DNA from 4 places in the Streptomyces sp. NPDC047130 genome. Region 1 is predicted to be linked to each of the others. Evidence: riboswitches for the same ligand, from Rfam matches in the RefSeq annotation. Region 1 holds a riboswitch; each other region holds the start of a gene.
The links. Region 1 has a riboswitch for cobalamin ahead of ABZ836_RS16085 (energy-coupling factor ABC transporter permease). Riboswitches for the same ligand answer to the same signal wherever they lie in the genome.
Positions count from the first base shown of each region.

Region 2: another riboswitch for cobalamin. It lies ahead of ABZ836_RS24790 (ABC transporter substrate-binding protein); the one in region 1 lies ahead of ABZ836_RS16085 (energy-coupling factor ABC transporter permease).
Region 3: another riboswitch for cobalamin. It lies ahead of ABZ836_RS20685 (precorrin-3B synthase); the one in region 1 lies ahead of ABZ836_RS16085 (energy-coupling factor ABC transporter permease).
Region 4: another riboswitch for cobalamin. It lies ahead of cobN (cobaltochelatase subunit CobN); the one in region 1 lies ahead of ABZ836_RS16085 (energy-coupling factor ABC transporter permease).

Region 1 covers NZ_JBEYUK010000011.1:124,537-129,050, forward strand. Annotated here, with positions in the region: gene ABZ836_RS16065 (helix-turn-helix transcriptional regulator) at 1-69, shown strand, start outside; gene ABZ836_RS16070 (DUF397 domain-containing protein) at 66-257, shown strand; gene ABZ836_RS16075 (response regulator transcription factor) at 401-1,150, shown strand; gene ABZ836_RS16080 (GNAT family N-acetyltransferase) at 1,440-2,009, shown strand; cobalamin riboswitch at 2,057-2,243, shown strand; gene ABZ836_RS16085 (energy-coupling factor ABC transporter permease) at 2,273-2,971, shown strand; gene ABZ836_RS16090 (energy-coupling factor ABC transporter substrate-binding protein) at 2,968-3,633, shown strand; gene cbiQ (cobalt ECF transporter T component CbiQ) at 3,639-4,391, shown strand; gene ABZ836_RS16100 (ATP-binding cassette domain-containing protein) at 4,388-4,514, shown strand, end outside.
Region 2 covers NZ_JBEYUK010000025.1:67,368-71,881, forward strand. Annotated here, with positions in the region: gene ABZ836_RS24775 (hypothetical protein) at 1-297, shown strand, start outside; gene ABZ836_RS24780 (ABC transporter ATP-binding protein) at 364-1,191, opposite strand; gene ABZ836_RS24785 (iron chelate uptake ABC transporter family permease subunit) at 1,188-2,252, opposite strand; gene ABZ836_RS24790 (ABC transporter substrate-binding protein) at 2,249-3,325, opposite strand; cobalamin riboswitch at 3,366-3,556, opposite strand; gene ABZ836_RS24795 (ferric reductase-like transmembrane domain-containing protein) at 3,761-4,514, shown strand, end outside.
Region 3 covers NZ_JBEYUK010000017.1:52,961-57,474, forward strand. Annotated here, with positions in the region: gene ABZ836_RS20670 (LysR family transcriptional regulator) at 1-622, opposite strand, end outside; partial or broken gene ABZ836_RS20675 (MFS transporter) at 721-1,931, shown strand; gene ABZ836_RS20680 (FAD-dependent oxidoreductase) at 2,006-2,374, opposite strand; cobalamin riboswitch at 2,643-2,848, shown strand; gene ABZ836_RS20685 (precorrin-3B synthase) at 2,912-3,790, shown strand; gene ABZ836_RS20690 (precorrin-8X methylmutase) at 3,787-4,470, shown strand; gene ABZ836_RS20695 (precorrin-2 C(20)-methyltransferase) at 4,467-4,514, shown strand, end outside.
Region 4 covers NZ_JBEYUK010000017.1:72,341-76,854, reverse strand. Annotated here, with positions in the region: partial or broken gene ABZ836_RS20770 (enoyl-CoA hydratase-related protein) at 1-339, opposite strand, end outside; gene ABZ836_RS20765 (condensation domain-containing protein) at 763-2,181, shown strand; cobalamin riboswitch at 2,189-2,321, shown strand; gene cobN (cobaltochelatase subunit CobN) at 2,363-4,514, shown strand, end outside.

The DNA.
Region 1 (4,514 bases):
ATGCGCTCGCAGGCTCTCAGCCGCACGGCCACCGCGAGCCTGCTGGAGCAAATGCGAGGAGCGCTATGAGCACCACCGAACTCGTCTGGTTCAAGAGCAGCTACAGCGGCGGCGGCGGTGGCAACTGCGTCGAGGTGGCCCTGACCCAGCAGGCTGTGCACGTGCGCGACTCCAAGGACACCCGGATCCAGCCCCTGCTCGTGGCCCCCGCCGCCTGGGCGGCGTTCACCGCGCACACCGCCGACACCGCCTGCTGAGTCCGGGCATCTGTGGCGGCGTCAGGGAGGCGTCAAAGTTCGGCGGTGGGGTCGTATGGAAGGCGTCAAAAAGTACGATGACCCGCTGAACTGCGCGTTTCCTGGGGAGGTCAGGTTCTTCCGACCCTCGTGCAGGAGCCGCCATGCCTTCCCCGACCGTCGACGCACCGGTGGCGGCCGACCGCGGCTGCGGGGACAGGGGCCCCGCGGCGACACGGGTGCTGGTGGTGGAGGACGACCCGCAGCTCGCCCGTGCGCTCGTGCTGAACCTGCGGGCGCGGGGGTACCGGGTGGACGCGGCGCCCGACGGGTTCACCGCCCTGCGGCTGGCCGCCGCGCGGCGGCCGGACGTGGTCCTGCTGGACCTGGGGCTGCCCGACATGGACGGCGTCGAGGTCACCGGGGGTCTGCGCGGCTGGACCAGGGTGCCGATCCTGGTGCTGTCGGCGCGCCAGGGCTCCGACGAGAAGGTCGCCGCGCTGGACGCCGGGGCGGACGACTACGTGACCAAGCCGTTCAGCATGAACGAGCTGCTGGCGAGGCTGCGGGCGGCGGTGCGGCGCACCCGGGCGGTGTCGTCGGCCACGGAGACCAGCGTGGTGGAGACCGCCTCGTTCACCGTCGACCTGGTGGCGAAGAGGGCGACCCGCGAGGGGCAGGAGGTGCGCCTGACGCCCACCGAGTGGCACCTGCTGGAGATCCTGCTCAGCCACCCCGGCCGGCTCGTCGGGCAGAAGCAGTTGCTGCACGAGGTGTGGGGCGCCTACCAGAGCAACAAGACCAACTACCTGCGCGTCTACATGGCCCAACTGCGCCGCAAGCTGGAGGCGGACCCCTCGCACCCCCGCCACCTGATCACCGAGCCGGGCATGGGCTACCGGTTCGAGCCCTGAGGGCCGCAGGGCCGCTCGGGGCCCCTGCGGAGCCGGCAGGGCCCCCCGCCGGGGGACAGGGCGGGGCGGACGGCGGACTCCCGGGGGTGCGGGGGCGGCGGATGTGCCTGGCGTCGGAGGGTGCGAAGGAGTGCGGCGCCCGTGCGGGCGGGCGGTGGGCCGGTGCCGCCGGGGCGGCGGCCGTGGCAGCGGGGCGGAAAAGCGGCTGACAGGGGCGGGTGGTGGGAGACAGGATGCGCGTTCGTACCCGTCGCCCGTCGCCCGTCGCCCGTCGCCTGGAGGCCCTGCCATGACCGATGCACCGCCCGAGCAGCCCGAACGGCCCGAGCAGCCCGCGTTCCCGGAGCGGATGGAGCTGCGCGGGGAGGGTCTCGTCCTCCGTGACTGGACGGAGGACGACGTGGCCGCCATGCCGGCCCTGTTCGACCACCCCGACATCGCCTACTGGACGCCCATCGTCTCCCCCTTCGACGAGGAGGCGGGCCGGCAACGGCTGGTGCGCACGCGGCAGTTGCGGGCGGAGGGGACGGCCGTGCTGCTCGCCGTCACGGTGGACGGCGGGGCACCGCTCGGCGAGGTGATGCTGCGGCGGTCGCCGGAGGGGACGGAGATCGGGTACGCGGTGGGGCCCGCGCACCGGGGCCGGGGGCTCGCGGCCCGCGCGGTGCGGGTGATGGCCTCGTACGCCTTCGAGGAGCTGGGAGCGCGGCAGGTGATCCTCGAGCTGGAGGCGGAGAACGCGGCCAGCGTCGCCGTCGCCACCAGGGCGGGGTTCCGGCGGCTGGACGTCCCGCTGATCACCGGGGAGGAGAAGGGGCGGCCGTACGTCCTGCAGACCTGGGCGCTGGACCGTCCCTGACCCGGCGGAGCGGCGGGAGGCTCGCTTGTCAGTGGGCGGCTGCCCCATTACTGTCACAACGCCTTGGTGAACGGGAAATCCGGTGTGATGCCGGTGCGGCCCTCGCCACTGTGATCGGGAAGTCCGGCTCCGGCCCTCGCGGGCAGCCACTGGGTCCTCACGGACCCGGGAAGGCGGAGCACGGGCGTGTGGTACCCGTCAGCCAGGAGACCGGCCAAGGCGCGTCGTCCATCCACGAGGTGCTGGAGAGGGTCTGCTGAGCCATGCACATAGCCGAGGGGTTCCTTCCTCCCGTGCACGCGGTCGCCTGGGGCGCCGCGTCCGCGCCGTTCGTCGTCCACGGAGTACGCCGACTCACCCGTGAGGTGAGGGAGCATCCCGAGAGCACGCTCCTGCTGGGAGCCTCGGGTGCCTTCATGTTCGCTCTGTCGGCGCTCAAGTTGCCGTCCGTGACCGGTAGTTGCTCGCACCCCACCGGGAGCGGGCTGGGGGCGGTGCTGTTCCGGCCCCCGGTGGTGGCGGTGCTGGGCACCGTCACCCTGCTGTTCCAGGCCCTGTTGCTCGCGCACGGCGGGCTGACCACGCTCGGGGCCAACGTCTTCTCCATGGCCGTGGTCGGCCCCTGGGCCGGGTACGGGGCGTACCTGCTCGCCCGGCGGTGCGGGGCGGGGCTCGAAGTCGCGGTGTTCTGCGCCGCGTTCGTCGCCGACCTGAGCACCTACTGCGTGACCAGCGTGCAGTTGGCGCTGGCGTTCCCGGACCCGGCGAGCGGATTCGCGGGCGCGCTGGGCAAGTTCGGCTCGATCTTCGCGGTGACGCAGATCCCGCTCGCGGTCGGCGAAGGGCTGCTCACGGTGCTGGTCGTCCGGCTGCTGGCGCAGTCCAACGGCGGGCAACTGGCGCGGCTGGGGCTGCGTCCGGGCACCCGCGGCAAGGCCGACGCCGAGGCGGTGGCCCGATGAGCCGGAACGCGCGGATCAACCTGCTGCTGGTGCTGGGCGTCGTCCTGCTGGCCGTGCTGCCGGTGGCGTTCGGGCTGGGGGACCACAAGGAGGAGCCGTTCGCCGGTGCGGACGCCGAGGCGGAGGTGGCGATCCAGGAGATCGACCCGGACTACCGGCCGTGGTTCTCCCCGGTCTACGAGCCGCCGTCGGGCGAGATCGAGTCGGGTCTGTTCGCCCTGCAGGCGGCGGTGGGCGCGGGAGTGGTCGCCTACTGCCTGGGGCTGTGGCGGGGACGGCGCCAGGGCGAGGCCAGGGCGGTGGCGGCCCTGGGGACGGCCGCCGGGTCCGCCGCCCGGTCCGCCGCCGGGTCGGTGACCGGGCCCGCCGCCGGGTCGGCCGCCGGGTCCGCCGCCGGATCGACTGCCCGTTCGGTGACCGGATCGGCTGCAGGGTCGGGGGCCTGGTCCGCCGCCGGTTCGGCTGCCGGGTCGGGGGCCGGGTCCGCCACCGGGTCGGTGACCGGTTCGGGGGCCGGGTCGGCTGCCGGTTCGGTGACCGGGTCGGGGGCCGGGTCGGGGGCCGGTTCGGCTGCCGGTTCGGTGACCGGGTCGGGGGCCGAGGGCGCGGACGGGGCCGTGGACGAGGGGCGCGGGGACGCGCCGGGCTCCGGACGGGTCTGACGCCGGTGCTGTCGATCGACACGGCGGCGCACGGCAGTCGCTGGCGCCGCCGTCATCCCGTGGACAAGGCGGTGCTCGGGTTCGGGCTGACCGTGCTGGCCGTCTCGCTGCCGCCCTGGCCGGGCGCGGCGCTGGTCCTGGCGGCAGCGCTGGTGCTGCTGCTGGGGCCGGCGCGGGTGCCGGCCGGGCGCCTGTGGCGGGCGTACCGGGTGCCGCTGGGGTTCTGCCTCACGGGCGCGGCGACGCTGCTGGTGCGGGTCGGCGGTCCGCACGGCCCGCTGGTGGGGCTCGCCCCCGACGGGCCGGTGCGCGCCGGGGAACTGCTCCTGCGGAGCTCGGCGGCCTCGCTGGGGGTCCTGCTCTTCGCCTTCACCACGCCGATGTCGGACCTGCTCCCCCGCCTGGTGCGGGCCGGGGTCCCGCCGGCGGTGGTGGACGTCGCGCTGGTCACCTACCGGATGACGTTCCTGCTGCTGGAGTCGGTGCGGCGGGTACGGCAGGCGCAGGCCGCGCGGCTCGGGCACACCACCCGGGCGGCGACCTGGCGGTCGCTGGGCGGGCTCGGGGCCATCGCGTTCGTCCGGGCCTTCGACCGGGCGGGGCGCCTGCAGGACGGGCTCGCGGGGCGGGGCTACGACGGGACCCTGCGGGTGCTGGTGCCGTCCACCCGGGTCTCCGCGGCGTTCACCCTCGCGAGTCTCGCGCTGCTGGCGGGGATCGCCGTCCTCAGCGCCGTACTGGAAGGACCCCTCGGATGAGCCGTCCACCGTCGCCACCACCACCCCCCTCGTCGCCGCCGCCCTCGCCGCCGCCGCCGGTCGCCCTGCGGGGTGTGTCCTTCCGGTACGAGGACGGGCCGCCGGTCCTCGACGGCCTCGACC
Region 2 (4,514 bases), on a different contig from region 1:
TCGCTGGTGCGCGCCACGACCCTGGCCGGCTGGGCCGTGCTGTACGCGGCGCTCGCCCATCGGTGGTGGCCGGCCGTCCTGGTGGCCTTGGTCCTGGCGGCTGCCGCCAGGCACCGCACCCGCAGGTGCGTGGACGCCTACGCCCGCCTCCTCGAGGTGGCCGCCCGCCTCCACACGCCCGACCTCGCCGCTCAGCTCGGGTTCGAGCACACCGGCCCCCTCACCGCCGATCTCGGCGCCCGCCTCACCCACCACCTCCGCGGGTCCTCGCCTCCTCCCGTCCCGGCGGGCGGCTGACAAGGGGGGCCCGCGGGTGTCCCGAGGACCGGTCGGCCGGTCGGCGGTGCGCGAGCCGTCCGGCGTTCAGGTTCCGGTCACCGTGCCCAGGAAGCGGATGTGCGGGCGGTCGGTGGGTCCGGGGCGGGTGACCTCGGCGCGGACGCCGTAGACGTCGGCGATCAGGGTCTCGGTGAGCGTGTCGGCGGGGGAGCCGGCGGCGACCACCCGGCCTTCGCGGAGGACCACGAGCTGGTCGCAGTACATGGCCGCCAGGTTCAGGTCGTGCAGGGCGACGACGCTGGTGACGGGGAGTTCGGCGACCAGGTTCAGCAGGTCGAGCTGGTGCTGGACGTCGAGGTGGTTGGTGGGTTCGTCCAGCAGCAGCTCGCGTGGTTCCTGGGCCAGGGCGCGGGCGACCTGCACCCGCTGGCGCTCGCCGCCGGAGAGGGTGTGCCAGGGCCGGTCCGCGCGGTCGGTGAGGCCGGTGCTCGCCAGGGCGGCGCGCACGGCGGCCTCGTCGGGCGCGGTCGCGGGGGTCCAGGCACGCCGGTGCGGGATGCGGCCGAGGCGGACGACGTCCAGCACGGTCAGCTCGACCAGGGTCTCGGCGTGCTGCTCGACGACGGCGACCCGCCGGGCCACCGCGCGGCGCCCCCACTCGCCCAGCGGGCGCCCGTCCAGGACGACGACACCCGCGGTGGGGGCGAGGACCCCGGCCAGCAGCCGCAGCAGCGTGGACTTCCCCGAGCCGTTGGGCCCCAGCAGCCCCGTCACCGAGCCGGGCCGGGGGGCGAGGCTGACGCCGTCGAGGACCAGCCGCCCGCCGAGGTCGCGGCTCACGCGGTCGGCGGCGAGGGTGGGCCCCGCGGCGGGCGGCGTGCCGGCGGGCCGCCCCCGGACCGGGGCCGTCACCGCGTCCTCCTCGTGCGGTACAGGACCAGGACGAACGCCGGGACGCCGATCAGCGAGGTGACCACGCCCACCGGCACCTCCTGGGGGTCGAGGACGGTACGGGCCAGGGTGTCGGCCCAGACCAGGAACACCGCCCCGGCGAGCGCGGTCACCGGCAGCAGCCGGGCGTGCCCCGGGCCGACGAGGGCCCGCGCGGCGTGCGGGAGCACCAGGCCGACGAAGCCGATCGCGCCCGCCGAGCTGACCAGCGCGGCGGTCAGCAGCGCCGTCACGGACAGGAGCACCAGCCGGGTCCGGGCGACCGGGACACCGAGCGTGGCCGCGGCGTCCTGGCCGAAGGCGAAGGCGTCCAGGCTGCGCGCGTGGCCCAGGCACACCACGAGGGCGAGCGCCAGGACCGCCGAGCACAGCCCCACCTCGGTCCAGCCGGCCCCGCTCAGCGAGCCGAGCAGCCAGAACAGCACGCCCCGGGTGGTCTCGGCGTCGGCCGCCGTCGTCACCACGAACGAGGTCAGCGCGGAGAACAGCTGCATCGCCGCCACCCCGGACAGCACCACCCGGTCCGTCGTCCCGCCGAGCGTGTGGCTGAGCAGCAGCACCAGCGCGAACGAGCCGACCGCGCCGAGGAACGCGCCGCCGGAGAGGGACAGGACACCGCCGCCCGCGCCGACGACGATCACGAGGACGGCGCCGGTCGACGCCCCGGAGGAGACGCCCAGCACGAACGGGTCGGCGAGCGGGTTGCGCAGCAGCGACTGCATCACCGCGCCGCACACCGCGAGTCCGGCGCCGCACACCGCGGCGAGCAGGGTGCGCGGCAGCCGCAGGTCCCAGACGATGCCCTCGCGGATCGCGGTCAGCTCCGACGGGCCCCCGCCCAGGCGGGAGGCGACCACGGACCAGACGTCGCCCACCCCGACGGAGGCCGGGCCGATGGTGACGGCCGCGGCGACGGACAGGGCGAGCACCGCCAGTCCGCCGCCCACGCCCGCCACGACGGGCAGAGCGCGGCCGCCTCCCCGCGCCGGGCGGGCGGGGGAGGGGCGCAGGGTCGTGGTCATCCGGCGAGCCCGTGCTCGCGCAGCGCCGCGGCCACCTTCTCGACGCCCTCGACGGTGCGGATCGTCGGGTTCATCGCCTGCCCGCTGAGCAGCACGTACCGCTTCTCCCGTACCGCCGTGAGGTTCCTGGTCGCCGCATGGGACTCCAGGAAGGCGATCTTCCTGGCGGCCGACTCGGCGGTCTGCGACCTGCGGGTGAGGTCGCCGAGGACGAGCAGGTCGGGATCGCGGTCGGCGACGGTCTCCCAGCTGACCTGCGGCCATTCCTGGGTGCTGTCGTCGAGGACGTTCTTCGCGCCGAGCGCGTCGGTGATGACGCCGGGGGCTCCGCAGCAGCCCGCCATGTAGGGCGACTCCTGGTTCGCGAACCAGTACAGGACGGTGGTGTCCCCGGCGTCGATCCCGGCGGAGGCGTCGGCGACGCGGCTCCGCAGCCGGTCGACCAGCCGCTCGCCGCGCTCCTCCACGCCGAAGACGCGGGCCAGGTCCCGCACCTCCCGGTAGACCGTGTCCATGGTCAGGGGTTCGGTGCGGGAGCCGTCGCCGCCGCCGCTGTTGTCCTTGCCCTCGCAGTCGGCGGGCGACAGGTACGTCGGCACGCCGAGCTCCGTGAACTTCTCGCGGGGGGCCACGCCGCCCTTGCCCAGGGTGGACGCGAAGGAGGCGGCCACGAAGTCCGGTTCGGCGTCCAGCACGCGCTCGAACGACGGCTGGTTGTCGGCGAGCCGGGGCACCCCGGCGTCGGCCTTCTCCAGACCCTTCATCACCGGGTCGGTCCAGGTGGCGGTTCCCGCCATGCGGTCCGCGAGGCCGAGCGAGAGCAGGATCTCGGTGGTGCCCTGGTTCAGGGACACGGCCCGCCGCGGCGGGGCCTCGACGGTCACCCGCTGACCGCAGTTCTCGAACGTGACGGCCTGGGCGCCGGAGCCGCCTGAGCTGCCGGAGCCGCCGGGCCCGGCGGACGGGCCGGAGCCGGACTCGGAGCCGGACGTGGTCCCGGAACCGCAGGCGGTGAGCAGGAGCGCTCCGGTCAGGAGCAGGGCGGAACGGCGGACGGGGCGTGACAGATGCACGGCAGAGGCTTCCTCGGCGTCGGACCCATACGCGGGGTCGCGTGGACGTTCGGTCGCCAGCAGGTCTTCGGACTCGGGATCATCCCGGCGAGGCGCCTTCCCGGACCCGGCCGTGACCGTCGTCCAGTGGCTGCTGCCTCGCCCGTCACCCTTACCGCTGCGCGTCAGTTCCGGTCTCCCACCGGATTCCCTGACCCGTGGACGCGGAGGACCGCGTTCACGAGTGCGACTGGCGTTCGGAAGCTACCACGCCGCGCTCGAGCGGCCCGCGGCGCCCTGGGCGAATCCGCGGCCCGGACGCCCGTGCCCCCACGGCCGATGTGGCCGGATGCGGCCTCCGCGTGGACGGCGGGTCCGGGCCACACTGGTGACTCCCGCCATTCCCGCCGCACGTGCCGAGTCCCCGCCCGTGGCACGCCTTTCGGAAGGGGCACGATGCCGCCGGAGACGACGCCCGGGACGACGCCGGAGGACGGTGCCACCCCGTCGCCCGCCCGTGACGGACACGCGGCCGGCCGGGTCACCCTGCGCGCCGACCTGCGGGCCGCGGTGCCCGACGCGACGGCGGCGGTCCTGGTCACGGCCGCCGTCTTCGTGTTCCTGTGGGCGCGAATGGGCTCCGGCGACTCGGCGACGGTCGCGGTCATGCCGTTCATGGACGACCCGGGCACGTACTGGATGTACCTGCTGAGCCAGGCGTTCGGGTGGTCGGGCCTGCTGTGGGCCTGGGGCACGGTCGTGCTCGGCCTGCTGCTGTCGGGGCCGAGACTCGACCGGTCACCGGTCCCCCGGCAGGTCCTGGAGCGGTGGCACCGCACCACGAGCCTGACGACGATGGCTCTGATGTTCGCGCACGCGCTGATGTTCGCGGCCGAACTCGTGCGCTACGAGACCGAGCTGGCGTGGCTGAAGCGGTTGTGGACCGGCTTCGCCGACTCCTTCGTGCCCGGCTGGTACGACTCCGGGACCGGGCAGATCGCCCTTCCCATCGGCCAGGCGGCCCTGTACCTGGCCGTGCCGCTGGGCCTGCTCTTCTACGTCCGCAACCGCATCGGCGCCACCACCTGGCGGCGGCTGCACCGGTTCGTGATCGTCGTGTACGTGCTGAGCGTGTGGCACACGCTGCTGTACGGCACCAACGTCTGGTACGGCGAGTGGCCCCGCACGGTGCTGTGGCTGCTGCAACTGC
Region 3 (4,514 bases), on a different contig from region 1:
GCGCGGGGCCGGGCGTCCCGCCCGTGCCCACGCCGATGAGCCGGCAGTCGGCCAGCTCCTCCGCCGACACCGAGTTCCGGGCCGCGAGCGGGTGCCGGACGGAGACGGCGAGGGTCTGCGGCTGCCGGGAGAAGACCGGTCCGAGCACCAGGTCCCCCTCCTCCACCGGCAGGAGCACCACCGCGCAGTCCACCTCCTGGCGGCGCACCGGCCCGAACGGGTCGGACAGCGGGATCTCCGTCAGCTCCAGGACGCAGCCCGGGCACTCCTCCTCGAACAGGGCCATCGCCTGGGCGAGGTAGTCGTCGACGGTGCCCTGGAAACCGATCCGCAGCACCCCGCCCGCCTGCGCCCGGGCGGCGGCCCGCGCCTCGTCCAGGGTGGCGCGCAGCCCGTCGTACGCCGGCCGCAGACTGCCGACGAAGGACTCCCCGAGCGGGGTCAGCCGTACCCGGCGGCTGGTGCGCTCGACCAACGGGGCGCCGATCCGTCCCTCCAAGGCACGCAGCAGCTGGCTCACCCTGCTCTGGGAGACGTACAGTCGCTCGCCCGCCCGGCCGAAGTGCAGTTCCTCGGCGAGGACGAGGAACGCCTCCAGCTCGCGGATCTCGATACCGCTCACGGAATCCCGGCCCCCTCAACCCGATCGAGTAATCCCACTCATAGAAGGATGAGGGATTGGCCGTTGTTCCCGGACGGCCCCGAGGGTTGGCTGGTTGCATGGCACAGACAGAGGAAGTCACAGGCAAGGCACCAAGAGAGGGGCAGGCGGGACGACGCGGCGGTTGGCCCGCGGTCGCCGCCGTCGCCGGGGCGACGTTCACGGTGGTCACCTCCGAGATGCTGCCGGTGGGGCTGCTCACCCCCATCGGCGACGCGCTCCGAGTGAGCGAGGGGACCGCCGGGCTCACCCTCACCGTCACGGGTCTCGTCGGCGCGCTCTCCGCGCCGCTGCTGACACCGTTGCTCGGCCGGTTGGACCGTCGGGTGCTGCTGTGCTCCATGATGGCGCTGCTCGCGCTGGGCAACCTGCTCGCGGCGTGGGCCCCCAACTTCGGGGTGATGATGATCGCCCGCGTCCTGGTCGGCATCGGCATGGGCGTGGTCTGGGCGGTCGCCGCCGGTCTCGCCGTGCGGCTCGTGTCCGGGACCTCCATCGGCCCGGCCACCTCACTCATCTTCAGCGGGATCGCGGTGGCCTCGGTACTGGGCGTCCCCGCCGGTACGTACATCGGCGAACTGGCGGACTGGGAAACGGCGTTCGTCGTCATCGCCGTCCTCGCCGTGGTGGTCCTGATCGCGCTCGCGGCCCTGCTGCCGCCACTCCCGGCCGAGCAGGACATCCGGCTCGGCGGTGTGCTGAAGCTGGTCGGCAACCCGCGGGTGGCGACCGGGCTCGCCGTGGTGGCGTTCCTGGTCACCGGCCACTTCGCCGCCTACACGTACGTACGGCCCGCGCTGGAGGAGATCTCCGGGGTCAGCCCCACGATGATCGGCACCCTGCTCCTCGTCTACGGCGTCGCCGGCGTCCTGGGGAACTTCGCGGCAGGCGCCGGCGCGGGCCGCTCCCCGCGCGGCACGGTCCTGCTGATCGCCCTCGTCCTGGCGGCCACCGTGGGGTTGCTGCCGCTGCTCGGCGGTTCGCTGCTGACGGCCGGTGTGCTGCTCGCGGTGTGGGGCATCTCGTACGGCGGCGTGTCGGTGAGCACCCAGACCTGGCTGCCGGCGGCCGCGCCACAGGCCCGCGAGGCGGCGTCCTCTCTCTTCGTGGGGGTCTTCAACGGGGCGATCGCGCTGGGCGCCCTGGTCGGCGGACTCACCGCGGACGGTGCGGGATCGAGGCCGTGATGTGGCTGGGCGGCGGCCTGGCACTCGCCGCCCTGCTGGTGGTCGCCCTGGGCCGGGCCCCGGAGAGCGGCCGACTCGGCTAGACCGCCGGCCGACCGCCACGCTCGTGCCTCCCGGGCCGCCCCTTCCAACCCGGGAGGCGACTCCCCGGACCGCGTCACCCCTGTACGCGGCCCGGGGCCTCCACCACCGACGTCAGGAAGTCCCGGATCAACGCCGCCCAGGTGGCGCGGCGGTACTCGATGTCGATGCCGTGCTCGTCCGCGAGGGCCAGGATGTCGTCCACGGCCTGGGCGGACGCCTCACCGATCCGGCGGGCCTCCTCGGGGCCGCCGAGGGCCAGCAGACTGCTGAACCGCGCCCACATCGGCATCAGGTAGTCCGCGTCGGCTCCGCTGGCCCCGCCACCGCGGATGTCGGCCCCGAGGAGCACGATGTCGGTGCCGGGCGCCCGGCGCAGGATCTCCAGGGCGGTCCACAGGCCGGTGAACCCGCCGGGGTCCGTGGATGTGGGCCGCCTCCTCACCGGCGCAGCGCGGATCCTGGCAGTCGACCATCGAGGACCTGCACCGGGCCGGGATCGAACCCCTGCGGCAGATCAGCGCGGCCGAGGCCCGCTCGGCGGGCCCGCGCCCCGTGACGAGGACCGACGGGAGCGGCCGGGGCCGGCGGCGGCGCCGGTGCCGTGGCATCGCCGTGCGGGGCGGTACCGGCGCGGGCTCGTTTCGGCGCCGGGGTCCGCCGGCGCGACGGCGACCCCGGAGCAGGCCCCCGCCCACGGCCCCGGAACGGCACGGTAGGCTCATCGGGCCAGTCGAACTCCACGAGGTGGGGTCAGGGAACCCGGTGCGACTCCGGGACTGACGCGCAGCGGTGAGGGTGACGGTCGGGCACGCGTGGGCGCGGTGAGCGCAGCGCAGCCACTGGAGCGACGCTCCGGGAAGGCGCCCGTACCGGAGGAACCCGAGTCCGAAGACCTGCTGGCGCTGGCGGTGACGGGCCGCCAGGTCGACCGCGGGCCCCGCGAACGGGTCCCTGACCTCGAAGGACTCGTGTGTCCCCGATGGATTCCGCGTTCAGCTCCGCACGCCGCGCGCGCCGCGACCGCTGCCCGGGCGTGCTCCGCCCCTGGCCGGCCGACGACGGCCTCCTGGTCCGTCTCCGCCTCGTCGGCGGCCGCCTCCCCACCGACTCCCTCACCGCCCTCTCGGCCGTCGCGGAACGCCACGGCGACGGCCGCGTCCACGTCACCGGACGCGCCAACCTCCAGATCCGCGCCCTGCCCGGCCACCAGGGCCGCCTCGGCACCGCCGTCCTCGCCGCGATCGAGGACACCGGCCTGCTGCCCTCGCGCACCCACGAACTGGTGAGGAACGTGATGGTCTCGCCCCGCACCGGCGTGACCGGCGGCCGGGCCGACCTGCGGCCGGTGGCCGGGGAACTCGACCGGCTGCTCTGCGCCGACCCGGCCCTCGCCGCGCTGCCCGCCCGCTTCCTCTTCGTCCTGGACGACGGCCGCGGCGACCTGATGACCCGCCCCTGCGACCTCGGCCTGGTGGCCCTCGACGCCGACGGCGCGCAGCTGCGCGTCGGCGACGCCTGGGGGCCGGTCGTCCCGCTCGGCGGGGCGGCCGCCGCCCTCACCCGCCTCGCCCGGGACTTCGTGGACGCCCGGGGGATCGGCCCCACGGCGCCCTGGCACGTCGTCGAACTGGACGTCCCCCTGAGCGAGTCCGTGCCTCCGGACCGGGGCCTGCCGAGCCCCGGGCCACCGCTGCCGCCGGGCCCGCTCCCCGAGGGCGGCCGGCACGTCCCCGTCACCGACGCGGGCATGTCCCCGCAGCTCGTCGCCGAACTGGTCGACGAGGCCCGCGCCGCCGGCGCGGGCGAACTCACCGTCACCCCCTGGCGCGGAGTGATCGTCCCGGGAGCCGCCGCATGACCACCACCACGGGGGCCCCGACGCCCCGCCGACCCGACCGCCACTACGACTACATCGCCGACGGACCGGCCATCTACGTCGACTCCTTCGCCACCATCCGCCGCGAGGCCCGCCTGGACCACATCCCCGCCGAGGCCGAACGCCTCGCCGTCCGCATGATCCACGGCGCCGGACAGGTCGACCTGGCCGACGACCTGGTGATCCACCCCGGCCTGGTCGGCGCCGCCCGCGCCGCCCTGCGGGCGGGCGCCCCGATCCTCTGCGACGTCACCATGGTCGCCACCGGAGTCACCCGCGGCCGGCTCCCCGCCGACAACGATGTCGTCTGCCTCCTCGGCGACGAACGCGTACCCGGCCTCGCCCGCCGCTGGCGCACCACCCGCACCGCCGCGGCGGTCTCCCTGTGGGAGCCGCTGATGGAGGGCGCGGTCGTCGCCGTCGGCAACGCGCCCACCGCCCTGTTCCACCTGCTGGAGATGCTGATCGACGGAGCACCCCGGCCCGCGGCGATCGTCGGCTGCCCGGTCGGCTTCATCGGCGCCGCCGAGTCCAAGCAGGCCCTCACCGAACTCGCCGACCGGCACGGCATCGACATCCCGTACGTCACCGTCCACGGCCGCCGCGGCGGATCCGCCATGACGTCGTCTGCCCTCAACGCACTCGCCAAGGAGGAGGAGTGACCGGACGTTTCCACGGTGTCGGCGTCGGCCCCGGAGACCCCGAA
Region 4 (4,514 bases), on a different contig from region 1:
GCCGGCGACGGCGTGCCCGGCGACGGCGGCGATCAGCGGCTTGGTGAGGTGGGTCCGGGTGGGGCCCATGGGGCCCGGTGCCGAGCCGTCGGGGGTGAGCTCGTTGCGGCGGGCGGGGTCGGCGACGGCGGTGAGGTCGGCACCGGCGCAGAAGGTGCCCCCTGAGCCGGCCAGGACCGCGACCTTCCGGTCCGGGTCGGCCTCGAACTCCTCGAAGGCGCGCAGCAGTTCGGTGGCCATGGGACCGTCCACGGCGTTGCGGCGCTCGGGGCGGTCGAGCCGGATGGTGGTGACGGGGCCGTCGGTGTCGACCCGTACGTCGGGCACGGGTACCTCCAGTCTTCTCGGGGTGGGCGAACCGTGCGGCGGACCGTGTGACCAACCGTGTGCGGCTCGGACGTGGGCAGCGGACGGGCCCGGTGACAAGCGGTCGGGCCCGGCGACAAGCGGTCGGGCCCGGTGACAAGCGGTGTCCCCCTGCTGATCGCGGTGGGACCCGGCCCCGAACCGGCGCGCCGGTCACGGTAGTTGGCGGCTGTGGTGTCGGACGCGGGACCGTGTGCCGTGGTTCCGGGCTGGCGTTCGACCCGTTTCCTCGCTCTCGCCCGCCTCGTTGGGCATGCGTCGAAGAAGCCCGGGCGGACGAGGCTTTGCAGGCGGGCGGCGGGACGAGGGCTGGTGTTCGCCGTCGGGGGCCGGGCCGGTGCAACGGGCCGACGTGTGGTGCCTCCCTCTCCGCCCCCTACGAAGGGAAACGCCCCGGTGCGAGTGACCGACATCCAGCGATGCGACGTGCGCCCCGGACTGCTCGTCGAGTGGACGCTCAGTCCGGACACCGTCGAGGCGGCCGCCCGCCTGCCGGAGGACGCGCGTCCTCCGGCGTACGTGCAGGAGTCGCACATCAGGACGGCCCGGTCGGTGCGCGAGGACGGTCTGTTCGTCCCGACCTGGGTCGGAGCGGCGTTCGACGTCCCGGGGGCGGTGGACCTGGACGCGCTCCAGCACGCCCTGCACACCTGGACGCTGCGGCACGAGACGCTGCGCAGCGGGTTCCGCTGGGACGGCGGCGCCATGCGCCGGTTCACGCTGGACGCCGACGCGGTGCGCCTGCGGCGCGAGGTGGTCGGCGAGTTCGGCGACCCGCGGCGGCTGGCCGGCCACCTGCAGGACCGGTTCGACGTCGCCGCGGACGCGCTGGACTGGCCGAACTTCATCTACGCGGCGGTGGTCCGGGAGGACTGCGCCAGCGTCTACATGGCCTTCGACCACAGCAACGTGGACGCCTACTCGCTGCACCGCATCCCCGCCGAGGTGCACGAGTTCTACGCGGCGGCCCTGGAGGGCCGGACGGTGGAGCAGCCGCCCGCGGGCAGTTACGTCGACTTCTGCGAGGCGGAGCGGGCGGACGCGGACCGGGTGGACGACGGCCACGAGATCGTGGCGCGCTGGCGGGAGTTCGTGGCCCGGTGCGACGGGCGGCTGCCCGGCTTCCCGGTCGACCTGGGGCTGGAGGCGGAGGGCAAGCTGCCCACGCAGAAGCTGATGCAGGACATGCTGGGCGGGGCCGGTGAGGCGGCCGGGTTCGAGGCGTACTGCCGGCCGTTCGGCGGTTCCCTGGTGGGCGTGCTGGCCGCGACGGCGGTCATCGTGCGGGAGATCTCGGGCACGGACGTGTACCGGACGGTGGTGCCCTTCCACACCCGGGCCAAGTCGCAGTGGCAGGACTCCGTGGGCTGGTACGTCGGCGGGGTGCCCATCGAGGTGGACCTGTCGGACGGGGCCGGGTTCGAGGAGGCGCTGCGGCGGGTGCGGTCGGCGCTGCGGGAGAACCGGCGGCTGGCGCGGATGCCGATCGCGCGGGTGCTGCGGCTGCTGGGGGCGGAGTTCCGGCCCACCTCGCCCGACCTGTACTCGATCGTGTCGTTCGTCGACGGCCGCACGGTGCCCGCGTCGGAGCGGTGGGACGAACTGCACGCGTACGGGCTGCTGCGGGTGTCGTACGGGGACCAGGTGTGCGTGTGGGTGAGCAGGGTGCACGAGGGGCTGCAGTTCGCCGCCCGGTACCCGGACACCGGTCCGGCGCTGCGGAGCATGGAGCGGTACCTGGAGCGGCTGCGGGAGCTCGTCGCGGAGGTCGCCCGGGCGTCGGCCGGGGCGCGGGAACCGGGGGCCCTGGTGTGAGACGGGCGCCGTCCGGATAGGGTGAGGCTCCACCGACTCGTGGTGCAGGAACCCGGTGCGATTCCGGGGCGGTTCCGCCACTGTGACGTTCCCCTGTCCGGGGACGCAGCCAGACACTGGCCACGGGTTGTCCGACCGTCGTACGGGGCGAGAACCCCGAGGGAGGATCACGGCCTTGACCGTGCCTGTTGCCCTGCTGTCCACGTCCGACACCGATCTGCTCTCCGCGCGGGCCAGTGGCGCCGCGTACGTGTGGGCGAATCCGTCCCGGGCCTCCGACGAGGAACTCGCCGCCGCCGTGGAGGGCGCCGCCCTGGTGGTGGTGCGGCTGCTCGGCTCCCCGCACGACCTGTGGCCCGGGCTGGCCGCGGTCCGGGAACGGGGGACGCCGCTGGTGGTGCTCGGCGGCGAGCTCCAGCCGAGCGCCGAGCTGATGGAGCACTCGACCGTGCCGGTGGGGGTGGCCGCGGACGCGCACCGTTACCTGGCGGAGGGCGGCCCGGCCAACCTGCGGCGGCTGCACGCCTTCCTCTCCGACACCGTGCTGCTGACCGGAGAGGGCTTCGAGCCGCCGGAGGCCGTGCCGCTGTGGGGGTTCGCCGAGCGGGAGCCGCGGGACCCGTCGCTCCCCCGGGTGGGCATCCTCTACTACCGGGCGCACGAGGCCGGCGGGAACGCGGCGTTCGCGCACGACCTGGCGGACGCGGTGGACGCCACCGGTCACGCGGTGGGCGTGCCGGTGTTCGCGGGGTCGCTGCGGTCGGCGCCGGACGAGCTGTACGCGGCGCTCGGCGGGTTCGACGCCCTGGTGGTGACCGTGCTCGCGGCGGGCGGCAGCGTCCCGGCGTCGGCGGGCGCCGGGGGCGACGACGAGGCGTGGGACGTGGAGCGGATGGCCGCTCTGGACGTCCCGGTGCTGCAAGGGCTCTGCCTGACGAGTTCGCGGGCCGAGTGGGAGGCGTCGGAGGACGGCGTCACGCCGCTGGACTCGGCGAGCCAGATCGCCATCCCGGAGTTCGACGGGCGGATCATCACCGTGCCGTTCTCCTTCAAGGAGATCGACCGGGACGGGCTGCCCCGCTACGTCGCGGACCCCGAGCGGTGCGCCCGGCTGGCGGGGATCGCGGTGAACCACGCCCGGCTGCGGCACGTCCCGAACGGGGAGAAGCGGCTCGCGGTCGTGCTGTCGGCGTATCCGACGAAGCACTCCCGGATCGGCAACGCCGTCGGCCTGGACACACCCCGCTCGGCGGTGCGGCTGCTGCGCCGTCTGCGGGAGGAGGGCTACGACCTGGGCGCTCCCGGTGAGCTGCCGGGGCTGGACCTGCCGGACGACCAGGAGGCCGGTGACGCGCTGATCCACGCGGTGATCGCGGCGGGTGGGCAGGACGAGGAGTGGCTGACCTCCGGGCAGCTCACCGACGCCCATGTGCGGATCACCGCCGACGAGTACGCGGCGTGGACGGCGGACCTGCCCGAGGCTTTGCGGGAGGCGATGGCCGAGGCGTGGGGTCCCGCCCCGGGCCGGCTCTTCGTCAACGAGGCCGGCGAGATCGTGCTGGCCGCGTTGCGGGCGGGCAACGTGGTGGTGCTGGTGCAGCCGCCGCGCGGCTTCGGGGAGAACCCGGTGGCGATCTACCACGATCCGTCGCTGCCGCCGAGCCACCACTACCTGGCCGCCTACCGCTGGCTGGAGAACGGTTTCGGCGCGCACGCGGTCGTCCATCTGGGCAAGCACGGTTCGCTGGAGTGGCTGCCGGGCAAGAACGCCGCGCTGTCGGCGGAGTGCGCCACCGACGCGGCGCTGGGCTCGCTGCCGCTGGTCTACCCGTTCCTGGTGAACGACCCGGGCGAGGGCGCGCAGGCCAAGCGGCGTGCGCACGCCACCGTCGTCGACCACCTGATCCCGCCGATGGCACGCGCCGAGTCCTACGGGGACATCGCGCGGCTGGAGCAGCTGCTGGACGAGCACGCCAACATCGCGTCGATGGACCCGGCCAAGCTGCCGGCGGTCCGGGGTGAGATCTGGTCGCTGATGCGCGCGGCCGAGATGCACCGGGACCTCGGGCTCGAACAGCGCCCGGACGACGAGGAGTTCGACGACTTCCTGCTCCATGTCGACGGCTGGCTGTGCGAGATCAAGGACGCGCAGATCCGGGACGGCCTCCATGTGCTGGGCGAGGCCCCCGAGGGCGAGGCCCGGGTCAACCTGGTGCTGGCGATCCTGCGGGCCGCCCAGGTGTGGGGCGGGGTCGGCGGGGCGGTGCCCGGGCTGCGCAAGGCTCTGGGCCTGAAGGACGACGAGCGGCTGGAGACGGTCGACGGCGTGGAGG